DNA from 4 places in the Agrobacterium sp. NPDC089420 genome. Region 1 is predicted to be linked to each of the others. Evidence: predicted binding sites of a transcription regulator. Region 1 holds the regulator's gene; each other region holds the start of a gene.

Region 1 (4,213 bases):
TCTGCGGCGCATCGGTTCGGTGGAAATGAGTTTCGCCGGCAGTGAACAGCCCGCCGTGGTCGGACGGCTGCGCGCCGCTATAGCGGGGGTGGACAGGCCTTGGAGCGAACACCGCTATTACGACTGGAAGAGCGGTAGTTTCGAGCACGATGTTCCCGAAAACATCCGGCAGCTGCTGGCGACGTCGCAGTGACGACCGCCAGTGCTGGGTCTCAGGCCTTGAGACGCAGATCCGCGGTCAGTTCGCCAATGCCGCCTATTTCTTCTTCATGGGCGGCATCGCGCCAGATCTCCCGCAATCCGGCCTCATACCATTCGCGCATGGCGGGCAGGGCGAGCAGCCGGTCGCAATAGGCCTTCGCATCCGGTGAAAGATCGGCGCCATAGGTCTGGAAACGGAATGCGACCGGGCAGAAGAAGGCGTCGACCGCGGTGAATTTCTGGCCGGCAAGGTAGGGGCCGCCGAATTGCCTCAGGCCTTCGCTCCACAGCGCGTCGATGCGCCTGATATCGGCGGCAAGTCCGGCATCGCCGGCCTTCGGCTTGACCCGAATACCGACCGACATGGGATAGAGATTGCGCAGCGAGGAAAAGCCGGCATGCATTTCGCTCGCAGCCGACCGCGACCATGCCCGCGCCTGTTTGTCGCTTGCCCAGACGCCCTGATGCCTTTCGGCAAGATATTCGGCGATCGACAGCGATTCCCATATCGTCACGCCCTCATCGACAAGGCATGGCACCTTGCCCGTTGGCGAAAAGCTGGAGAAGGAAACGCCTTCGCCGAACGGAACGAGCTTCTCATCGAAGGCGATACCGAGCGTGCGCATCAAGACCCAGGGCCGCAGCGACCAGGAGGAATAGTTCTTGTTGGCGATATAAAGATCGTACATGGCTTGTCTCCCGGATATCACGCTTATTTCTATACATGTCGAAGCGCTGCGGAATATCGAAAATAATCCATGGCACCCATAAGCGCCTTTGATGAGTGGCGGCGGGTCACGCGATGAGGATGTCGCCGTTCAGTGACGATGTCGCGTTAAGTCCATCCCACGGGCGAAACACCCCGCTACGTTATCGAAACTCCATGCAGATGAGGCACGGGGCGCAACAGGCCGGGCCAAAGCCGCAATATCATATGAAGACCGGAGCCGATGATCAGCGGAACGGAATGCAGCTGCTCCCGGGACGAATGTGTCGGCCCGGAATCGACATAGTCAGCCGAAGTGCAGAATTGCCGCCATCCTCAATGGAGGTCTCCTCACCGGGGCGATGTTCGCGCCGAGACGATGGCGGCCATTAGCGATCAATGGTAACGGCGGATCAGCCCCACCAGCTTGCCCTGGATCTTCACCCGGTCCGGCCCGAAGATGCGGGTCTCATAGGCGGGGTTGGCTGCCTCCAGTGCAATGGAGGCGCCCTTGCGGCGGAAGCGTTTCAGCGTCGCCTCCTCGTCATCCACCAGCGCCACGACGATATCGCCGGGATTGGCAATGTTGCCATTGCGGATAATGACGGTGTCGCCATCGAAAATGCCGGCCTCGATCATCGAATCGCCCTTGACCTCAAGAGCGTAATGTTCGCCGGAACCCAGCATGTCCACAGGCACGGCAACGTCATGCGTATTGTTCTGAATGGCGGAAATCGGCACGCCTGCGGCAATGCGGCCCATGACCGGCACGGTGACCGCCCCGCCGAGATCGTTGGCAGGCGCCTTGGGGGCGGGTGCCGGTTCCGGCGCCTTCGGTTTGCCGAGGCTGCCTTCGATGACGCTCGGCGAAAAACCGCGTTGCGGCCTCGCACCCGGCGCGTAGGCCTCCGGCAGCTTGATGACTTCCAGCGCCCGCGCCCTGTTAGGTAGCCGGCGAATGAAGCCGCGCTCCTCGAGGGCCGTGATCAGCCGGTGGATGCCGGATTTGGAGGCAAGGTCGAGTGCGTCCTTCATTTCATCGAAGGAGGGCGGCACGCCGGACTCTTTCATTCTTTCATGAATGAAGAGAAGCAATTCCTGCTGTTTGCGCGTGAGCATGAGGAAAACACCCTTGAGAATCGTCGTTGAGGTCGCGAAACAAATACAGAACGAACACTATATGTTCCATATGTGTTCCGCAATCCCCTAAAATTTCGTGAAGGTTCCATCTCAGATCGTGATTTCATCGGCGAAGCGGCGGAACGAAGATTTGCCGTATCTTGAAGGATAGATCGTGAACGAAAAACCACCGGCCGGGGCGTTAGCCGATGGTCTCCGGTTCTGCTGCAGGCGAGGTCAGTAGATCGTCAGGGCGGGGATGAAGCTGACGGCGATAAGCAGCAGCATTGCCATGGCAAAGAACGGCCACAACTCCCTGGTCGTCGCGCCGAGCGGCGCTCTGGCGATGGAGGACGAGATGAAGAGCGTGGTGCCGATCGGCGGCGTATAAAGCCCGATGCCGAGATTGATGACCATCATCATGCCGAGCTGCACCCGGTCGAGCCCGATCATGTCCGCCAGCGGCACGAAGATCGGTCCGAGCAGCAGGATCGACGGCGGCAGATCGAGCGGCATGCCGATGATCAGCATCAGGATGTTCATCATGAGAATGATCAGGATCGGGTTCGAGATGTTTTCCGCCACCCAGGTGGCGAAATGCTGGGGCGCCTGATCGAAGGTGAGGACCCAGCCCACCGCGGCGCTGCCCATGATCACCAGCATGACGACGCCGGTTGCCGAACCCGCCTCGACGAAATTGTCGCAGAAACGTTTCCACGTCAGGTCGCGGTAAAAGACGATGCTGAGCACGAGCGAATAAACGACCGAAAGAACGGCCACCTCCGTGGGCGTCGCAAAGCCGAAGCGCAGGCCGAGGATGATGAGTATCGGCAGAAGGATCGCCGGCAGGCTGCGAAATGCCAGAACCGCCAGATCGCGCTTGCGGATGCGTTCATCGCTGACCGCATAACCGCGGCGCACGGCAATCGCCCAGCAGACGATGATGAAGCCGACGGCCATCAGCAGGCCGGGCAAGATTCCGGCAATGAACAGATTGGCGATGCTGACGCCGCTCACCAGCGAATAGAGGATCATCGGGATAGAGGGCGGAATGAGCACGTCGATAACGGCCGAGGTGGCATTGTTCGCCGCGCAGAGAGGCGCGGGATAACCCTGGCGTTTCTGCCATGGAATGAGCACCGAACCCAGTGCGCTGGCATTGGCGACCGCAGAGCCGGAGACGCCGCCAAACACCACCGAAGAGATGACAGTGGTGGAAAGCGGGCCGCCGCGCCAGCGCTGCATGGCTTTGGAGGCGAGTTCCAAAAGCTGGGTTCCGAGTTTGCCGCCCAGCATCAGCGTGCCGGCCAGCATGAAGAACGGCAGCGCCAGCATGGGGAAGGACTGTGTCTGGTCATAGACCTGCTGCGCCACGATGGAAAGCGGCACATAACCGTTCCACAGCACGGCGACGCCTGCCGAAATGATCAGCGCGTAACCGACGGGAACCGCCAGCATCATGAGAATGCAAAATGCAATGATCATCACGATGGTCATAGGGGCATCTCCTCGGTTGCGCCGTGCGGGCGCGCGTGCCAGCCGCCGGACAGAATGCGCAGGCTGGCGGTTGCGGTGGTGATCGAGACCAGTGCCGCGCCGAAGGCGATGGAGTAATAACCGATGCTGTTGGGCAATTGCAGAACCGGGCTTATTTCAGCGCCGGCGATCTCGGCGACGACCAGCGCCTGCTGCGCCAGAACGATGAAACTCGCGACCGTCACGAGATTGGCGAACAGCAGAACGCCGACCTTGCCGCGGTCGTCGAACTTGTCATAGATCCATTCCACCGCCATATGCGCGCCGTTCTGCGCCGCGAGCGTGATGCCGGCGACGATGAACCAGGGAAACAGCATGGTCGGCAGCTCTTCCGCGAAATCCAGACCGCCGGATGTCGAGACGTAACGCACGATGACATTCGTGGTCATGATGGTCGTGAGCAGAATGCCGGACGCCACGATGATGACGCGGCAGAGGATGGCGATGAAACCGTCAACGCGATTGGCGGCGGACAAGGCTCCTTCGAGCATTGGCGCATCTCCTGAAAACTGAAACCGTATGAATGCCGGCGTGAGTGAGGCTCCCGCCGATCCTGTGGTGGGCGCGAGACGACGCCGCCCGGGGCGGAAGCCGGCCGGCGTCGCGATCGTCAGCCCTTGGCAGCTTTTTCCAGCTCCGCGACGAAATCGC
Region 2 (4,213 bases), on a different contig from region 1:
AGGTGTCGTAAAGCTTGAAGGCGGTTTCGCCATCCAGCATGTCGCCCTTGTGCAGCGTCGAGGTGGCGTCGGAAAGCAGCGACAGGCCGCGTTCCAGCGTCTTGCGGAAACGGGTTTCTTCAAGCTTCAGCGTCTCGGAAATCAGCGCCTCGGCGCGGACCAGTTCCGGATAGGCGCGGCCCATCTGCTGCACCAGCGCCGGCAGCAGCTTGTAGATCAGCGGCTCGCGCGCGCCGAGAAGCTCGGCATGGCGCATGGCGCGACGCATGATGCGGCGCAGGACATAACCACGGCCTTCATTCGACGGCAGGACGCCATCGGCGATCAGGAAGGCGGACGAGCGCAAATGGTCGGCGATGACCCGGTGGCTGGCGCGCTTTTCGCCTTCGGCCGGAACGCCGGTCGCTTCCACGGAAGCGGCGATCAGCGCGCGGAACAGGTCGGTGTCGTAATTGTCGTGCTTGCCCTGCAGCAGCGCGGAAATGCGCTCCAGACCCATGCCGGTATCGATCGACGGACGCGGCAGGTCGATGCGCTCTTCCTTCGTCAACTGCTCATATTGCATGAAGACGAGGTTCCAGATTTCGATGAAACGATCGCCATCCTCTTCCGGCGAACCGGGCGGGCCACCCCAGATATGATCGCCATGGTCGTAGAAGATTTCCGAACAGGGACCGCAGGGACCGGTATCGCCCATCGCCCAGAAATTGTCGCTGGTCGGAATGCGGATGATCCGGTCGTCGGAGAAACCGGCGATCTTCTTCCAGAGGTTAAAGGCCTCGTCGTCGGTGTGATAGACCGTGACCAGCAGACGGTTGCGGTCGATGCCGAATTCCCTGGTGATCAGGTTCCAGGCATGGGTGATCGCCTCTTCCTTGAAATAATCGCCGAAGGAGAAATTGCCGAGCATTTCGAAGAAGGTGTGGTGACGGGCAGTATAACCGACATTGTCGAGGTCGTTATGCTTGCCGCCGGCACGCACGCATTTCTGCGCCGAGGCGGCCGTGGAATAGGGACGGCTTTCAAGACCGGTGAAGACGTTCTTGAACTGCACCATGCCGGCATTGGTGAACATCAGCGTGGGATCGTTGCGCGGCACCAGCGGGCTGGAGGGCACGACCTCGTGTCCGTTCTTCTTGAAGTAGTCGAGAAAGGTCGACCGAATTTCATTCACACCGCTCATGCCCACACACCGCTCACAGCTGGAGTCCATCACCGCCACCCCGAAGGATGGCTATATTGCAAAATCACTGGCTTTTATCGTCCGCACCCGGCCCTGTCCAGCCATGGCGGCCAGCGAAGACGCGTCGGCAAACAAAAAGGGCCGCGCGAAGAAAAATCGCTCGACCCTTTTGATCCTTATCAGTCCGGCAAAGTCTCCGGGCAGCGATGCCCGGACCTTCGCGGAATGTATCAGCCCTCGTCGCTGCCGTCGTCGCCTTCGCCGGCGTCCGGGCCGCCATTCTGCAGGAAGCGGTCGGCAATCAGACCGGCATTCTGGCGCAGCGCCAGTTCGATCTCGTTGGCCGTATCCGGATTGTCGCGCAGGAAGGTCTTGGCATTTTCACGCCCCTGCCCGAGACGCTGGCTGTTATAGGAGAACCAGGCGCCGGATTTCTCGACGATACCGGCCTTCACGCCGAGATCGACCAGCTCACCGGTCTTGGAAACACCTTCGCCATACATGATGTCGAATTCCACCTGCTTGAAGGGCGGCGCCATCTTGTTCTTGACGACCTTGACGCGCGTCTGGTTGCCGACAACCTCTTCGCGCTCCTTGACGGCGCCGATACGGCGGATGTCGAGGCGCACGGAAGCGTAGAACTTGAGAGCGTTACCACCCGTCGTCGTTTCCGGCGAACCGAACATGACGCCGATCTTCATGCGGATCTGGTTGATGAAGATCACCATGCACTTCGACTTGGAGATCGAGGCGGTCAGCTTGCGGAGCGCCTGGCTCATCAGACGCGCCTGAAGACCCGGCAGGCTGTCGCCCATCTCGCCTTCGATTTCCGCCCGCGGCGTCAGCGCCGCAACGGAGTCGACCACGAGCACGTCCACCGCACCGGAACGCACCAGCGTATCGGTGATCTCAAGCGCCTGCTCGCCGGTATCCGGCTGCGAGATCAGCAGGCCTTGCAGATCCACGCCGAGCTTGCGGGCATAGACCGGATCGAGCGCATGTTCGGCGTCGACGAAGGCGCAGATGCCGCCCTTCTTCTGGGCTTCCGCAATCGTCTGCAGCGCCAGCGTCGTTTTACCCGAGCTTTCCGGACCATAAATCTCAATGATACGCCCCTTCGGCAGACCGCCGATGCCGAGCGCGATATCCAGGCTGAGCGAACCCGTCGAAACGGTCTCAACTTCCACCACATTTTCATTGGAACCGAGCTTCATGATCGATCCCTTGCCGAACGACCGTTCGATCTGGGAGAGCGCCGCTTCCAGTGCCTTGCTTTTATCCACCGATTTATCCTCTACGAGACGCAAAGAATTTTGTGCCATCCGAACCACCTTTAGGTTATTGAAGCCGCACAGGCAATGAAGCAGTATGGAAACGGTATGTACTCTATTTGTTCTCATTTCGCAAGGCTGAGCCAGCATATTGAAAACAAATAGCGATAAGTCGTTTGTTCTGCTTTCGTTTTTCCGTGCCGGGCCTATAGCCGCAAACCGGATGCGAGGTCAGGAAGACATCAGTTTAGGCCGAATCGTCCGGTCTTTCCATCCGCCAGAGAGGGAAACGCAAGCGTGAAAAAAATACTCGTTCTGGGTGGTGCGCATATCGACAGGCGTGGCATGATCGAGACCGAGACGGCGCCCGGCGCCAGCAATCCGGGCTCCTGGATGGAAGAGGCAGGCGGAGGCGGTTTTAACGCCGCGCGCAATCTCTCCCGGCTCGGTTTTCAGGTCCGCATCATCGCCCCGCGCGGCGGCGACGTGACGGGGGAAGCGGTGGCGGAGGCCGCACGCCAGGCGGGTGTGGAAGATACGCCGTTTACCTTCCTCGATCGCCGCACGCCGAGCTACACCGCCATTCTGGAGCGCGACGGCAATCTGGTCATCGCGCTGGCCGACATGGATCTCTACAAGCTGTTCACCCCGCGCCGCCTGAAGGTGCGCGGCGTGCGCGAGGCGATCACAGCAAGCGACCTCCTGCTCTGCGACGCCAATCTTCCCGAAGACACGCTGACGGCGCTCGGCCTCGTCGCGCGCGCCTGCGAAAAGCCGCTCGCGGCCATCGCCATTTCGCCCGCCAAGGCGGTGAAGCTGAAAGGCGCGCTTACCGATATCGACATCCTCTTCATGAACGAAGCGGAGGCCCGCGCCCTTACCGGCGAGACGGCGGCCAATGTCCGCGACTGGCCCGCCATCCTGCGCGGGGCCGGGCTTTCCGGCGGCGTCGTCACCCGCGGCGCAAGCGAGGTCGTGGCCTTCAACAGGACAGAAACGGCGATGCTCCATCCGCCCCTCATCCGTGATGTGAAGGACGTGACCGGCGCGGGTGACGCCATGGCTTCCGGTTACCTTGCCGCCATCGCCGGGGGAAAGACGATTGCAGAAGCCTTGAGGCACGGTGCGGCCGCAGCCGCCATCACCGTGCAATCGCCCTTCGCCACTGCCCAGGATCTATCAAAAGACAGTGTCGAAGCCATGTTGGGGCTTGTTCCCCAGGCCGAAATGCTGGCATGAACCCGCTTTTGTAAATTGGAACAAACTAAAATGACCCGGCCCATCTCCCCGCTCCTTCCCATCGTCTATTCCCAGGAAGTCGCCGCCGCCAAGCAGCGCGGCGCGCCGATCGTGGCGCTCGAATCGACCATCATCACCCATGGCATGCCCTATCCCGGCAATATCGAGATGGCGGAAAGCGTCGAGCAGATCATCCGCGACCAGGGTGCCGTTCCCGCCACCATCGCCGTCATTCACGGCACCCTGCATATCGGCCTTGAGAAGGACCAGCTCGAGGCGCTCGCCCAGACCACCGACGCCATGAAGGTCTCGCGCGCCGATATCGCCTTCGCAATTGCCGAGCGCCGCACCGGCGCCACCACGGTTGCCGCCACCATGATCGCCGCCGCCCGCGCCGGCATCCGCGTTTTCGCCACCGGCGGCATCGGCGGCGTGCACAAGGGCGCGGAAGAGACCTTCGACATCTCCGCCGACCTGACCGAGCTTGCCAGAACCGGCGTGATCGTCGTCTGCGCCGGCG
Region 3 (4,213 bases), on a different contig from region 1:
CGGCACGTCGAGGGCAGCGCTCGCCAGCGCGTTCGAAACATCGGTCACGGTCAAACCGCGGCTCGCCAAGGCCGCCTGATTGAGATCGACCCGGAAAACCTTTTCCTGATCGCCGTAAAGCTCCACATCCGCCACGCCGTCGACGGCGGCCAGGCGGTCGATGATTTCGTCATCCACCAGCTTGGTCAGGTCTTGCATGCTGAGCGTGGTCGAGGTGACGGCAAGGCGCATGATCGGCTGGCTGTCGGAATCCGCCTTGATGATCTGCGGTTCGTCGGCATCGTCCGGCAGCTGGTTGGTGACGCGGCCGATGGCGTCGCGCACGTCGTTGGCGGCAACGGCCAGATCGACATTGTCGCCGAATTCCAGCGTCACGCGGCTGGTGCCGAATTGCGAGTTGGACGAGATGGACTTGACGCCGCTGACACGCGCCACCGCGCCTTCGATGGTCTGCGTCACCTCCTGGTCGATGGTCTCGGGCGCCGCCCCCTCATAGGTGGTCCTGACGCTGATCATCGGCCGGTCGACATCCGGCAGTTCGCGCACTTCAACGCCGACCAGCGCGGCAAGGCCGGCAACGACCAGCAGCGTGTTGAGGACCGCCGCCAGAATTGGCCGGCGCACGAACAGGGCGGTAAAGGCGAGCTTGGAATCCTGACCGGAGGGCGGCTGCGTCGTCATTGGCTGGCAACCTCCTCGGGTTTCGGCTGGCTGCCGACGCGGACCGCGCCGCCTTCGCGAACGCGCTGCAGGCCCTCGATCACCACAGGCTCACCCTCGGAAAGCTCGGCCTTGACGAGAACGGCATCGGGATTACGCTGCACGATCTGCACCCGCACCTTGTGCGACTTGTTGTCGGCGACACGCCAGACATAGGAGCCTTCCGCATCCCACTGCACGGCCAGCGGATCGACCGAGGCATAGGTCTCGCCGGCAAAACGCATGGTGACGCCGAAGGACATGCCGGCCCTCAGCTCATCCTTCTCATTGCCGAACTTCGCCCGGATGCGGATCGTGCGGCTTGCCTCGTCGACGCGGTTGTCGACGGCCTCGACCTCACCCTTGAAGGTCTCCCCCGGCCGTGAAATCGACGTCGCCTCCACCGCCATGCCGACCTTTATTGCCGTTGCGAACCGCTCCGGCGCCCAGAAATTGACGAGAATTTCGGAGCGGTCGTCGATGCTGACGATGGTCGACTGCGTGGTGACGTTGTCGCCGATATTGGCGGCGACGATACCGGCCACACCTTCGATGGGTGCGACGATATCGCGGCGCTTGAGATTGAGTTCCGCGGTGCTCAGCGCAAGCTTGGCGGCTTCCTCGGCGATCTGCGCATCCAGCACATCGAGGCGGGAAACGGATTTCAGGTTCTTGTAGGAACTGGATTTTTCGACGGCGCTGCGCAGCGCCACCTGCGCCTTGTCACGCTCGATCACCTGCTCCTCGTCATCGAGCCGCGCCAGCACCTGTCCCTTGACGACGCGGGCGCCGGATGAGGTGCGGATTTCCGAAAGCGTACCGGTTGCCTGCGGCATGACGACGACCGACTGGATCGCCTCGCCATTGCCGATGGCGTTCAGCCGGTCATTGACCGTGCCTTTTTTGACCGGCGCCGTCACCACCAGGGTGGCGTTGTTATTGCGCCGCGCGCCGCCGGCATTCTCGCCCGATGACGCACCCGCCGCGCTGCCGGCGGCGGCGACTTCGATCGCGCCGGCCGGCGTTTTGCCAAGTCCCATGCTGGCGAGCAGATTGCGGGCATCGGGCGAATAAAAGCCCCAGAGACAGAGCCCGGCTCCCACCACCGCAACACTGACACCCACCTGTTTCCAGACCCGCATGTATTTCTCCGGTTGATCCGCGCAGCACGATACGTTCCCGAAAACGGCACGTTCCGGGACAGGTGCAGTATTCCCGCTTGGCGGGGGCAAGGCAACGCACAAATCCGTTCCTTACGTAATTGTAATTTGGGTGCAATTGCTGTCCCGCGCAGCCAGAAGGCCATCGGAGCGCGCATTCCTGTCGCAAATATCCGCCATTGCGCTAATCTGCCGCCATGAGGGCCGATAACCGGAGGAAACCATGAGCGCCGTAACGAAAACCGAGAACCCCGAAGCCAACCCGCGCGTCAAGGCGGTGTTCGATGATATCCGCACCACCCGCAAATCCGATTTCGTCAACAATATGTGGCTCTATCTCGCCTTCGACCCCGATCTTCTGGAAAAGACCTGGGCAGAGGTCAAGACGGTGATGGCCACGCCCTCGGCGCTCGATCCCCTTGTGAAGGAAATGCTCTATATCGCCGTTTCCGTCACCAATGGCTGCTCCTATTGCGCCCATTCCCACACGGCCGCCGCCAAAGCCAAGGGCATGACGCGAGAACAGCATGCCGATCTGATGCGGGTGATCGCGCTTGCCGCCAAGACCAACCAGCTTGCGGTGGCGCTGCAATTGCCGGTGGACGCGGCTTTCGACGCCGACAGGCAGGCATGAAGCGAAAAAATGCCTTGGAATGGGCGTTTTGACGGTTGATACCGGAATAAAAGCAGAACACGGTTCTGGCCTTTATATCCCGAATCACTACATTGGGCCGCATGAGCAACAGTTTTGACGATATGCCGTTCTTCGATGAAGAACCCGTGACGCCGCGCAGGGCGACGAACAATGCCGGTGCGGAGAGCGGCGGCGGGCTTGGCATTGCCGCCCGCGCCATGGCGGCGCGCGACCAGACGCGTGCAGCGCCCGACTATCTTTCCGGCCTCAACCCGGAACAGCGCGATGCCGTGGAAACTCTGGACGGACCCGTGCTGGTGCTCGCCGGCGCCGGCACCGGCAAGACCCGCGTTCTGACGACCCGTATCGCCCATATTCTAGCGACCGGCCGCGCCTATCCGAGCCAGATCCTTGCCGTGACCTTCACCAACAAGGCGGCGCGCGAGATGAAGGAACGTATCGGCGTTCTGGTCGGCGGCGCTGTCGAGGGCATGCCCTGGCTCGGCACCTTCCACTCCATCGGCGTCAAGCTGCTGCGCCGCCATGCCGAACTCGTCGGCCTCAAATCGGACTTCACCATTCTCGATACCGACGACGTGGTGCGGCTGATCAAGCAGCTCATCCAGGCTGAAGGTCTGGACGACAAGCGCTGGCCGGCCAAGCAGTTCGCCGGCATGATCGACGGCTGGAAGAACAAGGGCCTGACGCCGCCGGATATTCCGGAGGGCGACAGCCGCGCCTTCGCCAATGGCAAGGGCCGCGAGCTTTACACCGCCTATCAGAACCGGCTGAAAACGCTGAATGCCTGCGACTTCGGCGATCTACTGATGCACCCGATCAGCATTTTCCGCCGCCACACCGATATTCTGAAGGAGTATCACCAGAAGTTCCGTTACATTCTGGTGGACGAATATCAGGACACCAACACGGCGCAATATATGTGGCTGAGGCTTCTCGCACAGCGCGCCAAGGGCGAGCCGCAGAACGTCTGTTGCGTGGGTGACGACGACCAGTCGATCTATGGCTGGCGTGGCGCAGAAGTGGACAATATCCTGCGCTTCGACAAGGATTTCCCCGGCGCCAAGGTCATCAAGCTCGAACGCAATTACCGCTCCACCGAACATATTCTCGGCGCGGCCGGTCATCTGATCGCCCATAATGAGGGCCGTCTCGGCAAGACGCTGTTTACCGAGCGCAGCAGCCCGGACGATGAAAAGGTCGTGGTGCATGCGGCCTGGGATTCCGAGGAGGAAGCCCGCGCGGTCGGCGAGGAGATCGAACAGCTTCAGCGCAAGAGCCACAAGCTGAACGACATGGCCATTCTCGTCCGCGCCTCCTTCCAGATGCGCGAATTCGAAGACCGTTTCGTCACGCTCGGCCTCAATTACCGCGTCATCGGCGGCCCGCGCTTTTACGAGCGCCTCGAAATCCGCGACGCCATGGCCTATTTCCGCCTCGTCTGCCAGCCGGCCGACGATCTCGCCTTCGAGCGGATCGTCAATACGCCGAAGCGCGGCCTTGGCGATACGACGATCCGTAACCTGCACGACTATGCCCGCGCCCGCGACATTCCGATGCTGGCGGCAGCCGCCGACATCATCGAGACCGACGAACTGAAACCGAAGGCGCGCAAGGCGCTGTTCGATGTGGTGCAGGATTTCCGCCGCTGGCAGGGCCTCTTAGAAAACACCGAACACACCACGCTTGCCGAGCAGATCCT
Region 4 (4,213 bases), on a different contig from region 1:
CCGGTGAAGAAACGTTGCGGCGTGATCAGCGACAGGCTGTCCTTGGCGCGCGTCATGGCGACATAAAGCAGCCGGCGCTCCTCCTCGAGTTCCTGGGTGGTGCCGACCCCGAGATCGGAGGGGATGCAGCCGTCCACCACATTCAGGATGAAGACGGCTCGCCATTCCTGACCCTTTGCCGAATGAATGGTCGACAGGCTGAGATAATCCTCGTCAAGAAGCGGCACGCCGGCCTGATCGCTGGTGGCATCGGGCGGATCGAGCGTCAGCTCGGTCAGAAACCGTTCGCGTGAGGCATAACCGCCAGCGATCTGCTCGAGTTGCAGCAAATCCGCCTTGCGGGCATCGGCGTCTTCATGGAGGCGTTCGAGATGGGGCTCGTACCACAGCCGCGCCTGCCCGATCTCGCCCGGCCAGCCGTTTTGCCCCTGCCGCAGCCGCACCAGCAATTGCGTGAAAGCCGTCCAGTCGTCGCCGGTCTTCGGCGGCGGCGGAATTTCGGCAAGGGCAAGCAGCGGCTCCGGATCTGTCGCGATCACATCGAGAAGATTGCCGGCTTTCTTCGGGCCGATGCCGGGCAGCATCTGCAGCAGCCGGAAACCGGCGACGCGGTCGCGCGGGTTCTGCGCGAAGCGCAGCACGGCCAGCATGCCCTTCACATGGGCGCTGTCGAGGAATTTCAGGCCGCCGAATTTGACGAAGGGAATGTTGCGGCGGGTCAGCTCCACCTCAAGCGGGCCGCTGTGGCTGGAGGTGCGGAACAGCACGGCCTGCTGCTTCAGGGTCATGCCCGTCTCGCGATTGGCAAGGATCTGGTCGATGATGAAGTTCGCCTGTTCGGTTTCGTCCTTCACCGTCACGAGTTTCGGGCGCTCCAGCGACTGCCGCTCGGTCCAGAGGTTCTTGGTGAACCGCTCGCGCGCCAGATCGATGACGCCGTTGGCGGCCGCCAGGATCGGCTGCGTCGAGCGATAGTTGCGATCCAGCGTGATGATATCGGCGGCCGGGCTGAAGGAAGCCGGAAAATCGAGGATGTTTCGCACCGTCGCCGCGCGGAACGAATAGATCGACTGCGCATCGTCGCCCACCACGGTCAGGCCGCGGCCGCCGGGCTTGAGCGCCATCAGCACCGAGGCCTGCAGCCGGTTGGTATCCTGATATTCGTCGACCATCACATGGTCGAAACGGTTGCCGATATCCTCCGCCAGGACGGGATCGCTCACCATTTGCGCCCAGTAGAGCAAAAGATCGTCGTAATCGAGCACGTTCTGGACCTGTTTGGCCTCGACATAGGCCGCAAACAGCGCCTTGAGTTCGCTCTCCCAGCTGGCGACCCATGGATAGTGCTGGCGCAGGATGTCCTTCAACGCCGTCTGGGAATTCACCGCGCGCGAATAGATCGCAAGGCATGTTCCCTTCGTCGGAAAGCGGCTTTCGGTCTTGGAGAAACCGAGTTCGTGCCGGGCCAGATTCATCAGGTCGGCGCTGTCTTCGCGGTCGTGGATGGTAAAATCGATATTGAGGCCGATCTGTTCGGCATAGATGCGCAAAAGGCGTGCGCCGATGCCGTGAAATGTGCCGGACCAGGAAAGCGTATCGGCAAGCGCTCCCGAATTGCCGCCGATGACCTGCTTGCAGATCCGCTCGACACGCCGCGCCATTTCCGAGGCGGCACGTCTTGAAAAGGTCATCAGCAGGATGCGGCGGGGATCGGCGCCATTCACGATCAGATGCGCGACGCGATGGGCAAGCGTGTTGGTCTTGCCGGAACCGGCGCCGGCGATGATCAATAACGGCCCGGCCGTCTGCCCTTCCGTCAGCCCGACGCCGTGTTCCACCGCCCTGCGCTGCTGTTCGTTCAACTTGTCCAGATAGGCAACCGCCATGCCTGCAATCCTTGATATGTGGTTGTCCGTCCGACGGGGCCTCGGCAAAAAGGCCGGCGGGCCGTGCTGCGGCTCGCCATGTCTGCCCCGTTGTTGCAATGATTAGCAAAGACTCAAACAGCAATCCAGAACAAATGCCGAACGCATTCTTCGCCCGTCAAAGTACGGGGTGTCGCCCCGGCACATGAGGCGGTGGGGACGCCATCCGGCGCGATTGTCCTCGCGCCAGGTCCTAAGGGGTCACGAGGCGCAATACGCGGCCCACCGCGTCCTAAGACCCGTATCACCAAGTTTTTGCGGGGCGGCGAGGAATGACGGGGCCATCGGGACGCGGTTGCGGGTGCAGACGCTGGCGAGGGGCAAGGCGTCCTCGCCTTTCCGGGTGCAAGGGGATGGCCGTTGCCATCCGCCCAGGCATGTCAGGTTCAGCCTGTGCGTGACAGGCCGGCGCCAAATCATCTTTCCGGCGTTATCACCGTCGCATCGAACAGCATCTGCGAATAGGGGTGATGGGTTTTTCCCTGTTGCAGGTCGTCCTTCGTCAACTCGTCGACGAAGCTGCCATTCTGCATCACCAGCACGCGGTCGCACATATGGGCGATCACCGAAAGATCGTGGCTGACGAGGACATAGGTAAGCCCGCGCTGATCGCGCAGGTCGCACAGAAGGTTGAGAACCTCGGCCTGTACCGAGACATCCAGCGCTGATGTCGGTTCGTCCAGCAGCAGGATTTCCGGTTCAAGCATCAGCGCGCGCGCAATGGCCACACGCTGGCGCTGTCCGCCCGACAGCTGGTGCGGAAAACGCTCGGCGAAACCCGTCGGCAACCCCACCTGCTGCAGCGCGGGGGCGACGCGATCCCAGCCTTCGCCCTTCTTCATCGCCCTCACGGGCTCGGCAAGCACGCGCTCGATACGGTGGCGCGGATGGATGGAGCTGTAGGGATCCTGAAAGACCATCTGCGCCAGCAGCAGTTGCTCCTTGGTGCGCTCGGGATCGACCGGATTGCCGTTGAGCGAGATCGTCCCCTGCCAATGGCGGTCCAGCCCGGCAAGCGAACGCAGGACGGTGGATTTGCCGCAGCCGGATTCGCCGACGATGCCAAGCGTCTCGCCTTTACCGACCGAGAAGGAAACGGATTTGACGACCTGCTTGCGGCCTTCTCCCTGACCGAAGGAAACGGACAGTTCCTTGACGTCGATCATGACAGGCTCCCTGCTTCGTTGATGGCTTTGCGGTCCAGCACCTGCAGCCGGCGGACCGGGTTTTTCGGATCCGGCATCGCCGCGATCAGTCCGCGCGTATAGGGATGTTTGGCCTCATCAAGACGGTTGAGCGTTTCAACGACGCGGCCCTGATACATGACAAGAATTCTTTCGCAAAAGGACGCGACCATGCGGATATCGTGGCTGATGAGCAGAAGGGCCGAGTTGTTTTCGCGAACAAGCTCGTCGAGCAGCCGCAGCACATCGCCCCGCACGCTGACATCAAGGGCCGATGTCGGTTCGTCGGCGATCACGAGGCGCGGTTTTGCCAGAAGCATCATGGCGATCATCACGCGCTGGCCCATGCCGCCCGATATCTGGTGCGGATAAAGCTGCATCGTTCTTTCGACATCGGCGATACGCACCCGCCCGAGCATTTCCGCTGCAAGTTCGAGCGCGCGCGCCTTGCTGATCTTCTGGTGGAGAAGTGCGGCTTCGGCAACCTGCTTGCCAACGGGCAGGACAGGGTTGAGGGAGTAGCGCGGGTCCTGCATGATGAGCGCCAGGCGGTTGCCGCGAAGGCTGCGCATGGCTTTTTCGCTGCGGGTGAGAAGCGGCGCGCCCTCGAAATCGAGTGTCGATGCGTCGACCCGCGCCGAGGGCGGCAGAAGCCGCATGACGGCGCGCCCGAGCGTCGACTTGCCCGAACCGGATTCGCCGACGATGCCAACCCTTTCCGCCCCGAGATCGAGGTTGACATTGTTGACGGCGGGAATGCTGGCGCGGCCGAAACGCACCGAGAGATCCCGTATCTTGAGAATGGGTTCATTACCGGGCATGGCGTGGATCCAGAATATCGCGAAGCGTATCGCCGACGAGGTTGAACGCAAGGCTGGTGACGAGGATGGCGATGCCGGGCATGACGGCGACCCACCAGTTGTCGAGCATGAACTTGCGGCCGTTGGAGATCATGGCGCCCCATTCCGGCGCCGGCGGCTGGGCGCCGAGGCCGAGAAATCCGAGCGCTGCGGCGGTGAGGATGATGCCGGCCATGCTGAGCGTCAGCCGCACGACGACGGAAGGGATGCACATGGGCGCTATGTAGAGAAACAGAAGCCGGGT

What was found. The regulator LexA, encoded in region 1, represses DNA repair genes until DNA is damaged. The targets are predictions, from matches to a motif close to TGTTCNNNNTGTGTTCNG.
Region 2: recA (recombinase RecA) is a predicted target of LexA. The motif match lies at 2,564-2,581, and genes of this name have one in related genera.
Region 3: ACI2KA_RS01400 (ATP-dependent helicase) is a predicted target of LexA. The motif match lies at 2,536-2,553, and genes of this name have one in related genera.
Region 4: ACI2KA_RS16925 (ATP-dependent helicase) is a predicted target of LexA. The motif match lies at 2,013-2,030, and genes of this name have one in related genera.

Annotation. Positions count from the first base shown of each region.
Region 1 is NZ_JBJDMY010000005.1:11,584-15,796, reverse strand. It holds gene ACI2KA_RS09010 (ComEC/Rec2 family competence protein) at 1-193, shown strand, start outside; gene ACI2KA_RS09005 (glutathione S-transferase family protein) at 213-890, opposite strand; gene lexA (transcriptional repressor LexA) at 1,304-2,026, opposite strand; gene ACI2KA_RS08995 (TRAP transporter large permease subunit) at 2,264-3,523, opposite strand; gene ACI2KA_RS08990 (TRAP transporter small permease) at 3,520-4,053, opposite strand; gene ACI2KA_RS08985 (TRAP transporter substrate-binding protein) at 4,173-4,213, opposite strand, start outside.
Region 2 is NZ_JBJDMY010000001.1:115,887-120,099, forward strand. It holds gene alaS (alanine--tRNA ligase) at 1-1,183, opposite strand, end outside; gene recA (recombinase RecA) at 1,414-2,505, opposite strand; gene ACI2KA_RS00570 (carbohydrate kinase family protein) at 2,752-3,693, shown strand; gene ACI2KA_RS00575 (pseudouridine-5'-phosphate glycosidase) at 3,724-4,213, shown strand, end outside.
Region 3 is NZ_JBJDMY010000001.1:271,514-275,726, forward strand. It holds gene ACI2KA_RS01385 (efflux RND transporter permease subunit) at 1-681, opposite strand, end outside; gene ACI2KA_RS01390 (efflux RND transporter periplasmic adaptor subunit) at 678-1,841, opposite strand; gene ACI2KA_RS01395 (carboxymuconolactone decarboxylase family protein) at 2,083-2,493, shown strand; gene ACI2KA_RS01400 (ATP-dependent helicase) at 2,595-4,213, shown strand, end outside.
Region 4 is NZ_JBJDMY010000010.1:181,243-185,455, reverse strand. It holds gene ACI2KA_RS16925 (ATP-dependent helicase) at 1-1,886, opposite strand, end outside; gene ACI2KA_RS16920 (ABC transporter ATP-binding protein) at 2,342-3,091, opposite strand; gene ACI2KA_RS16915 (ABC transporter ATP-binding protein) at 3,088-3,930, opposite strand; gene ACI2KA_RS16910 (ABC transporter permease) at 3,920-4,213, opposite strand, start outside.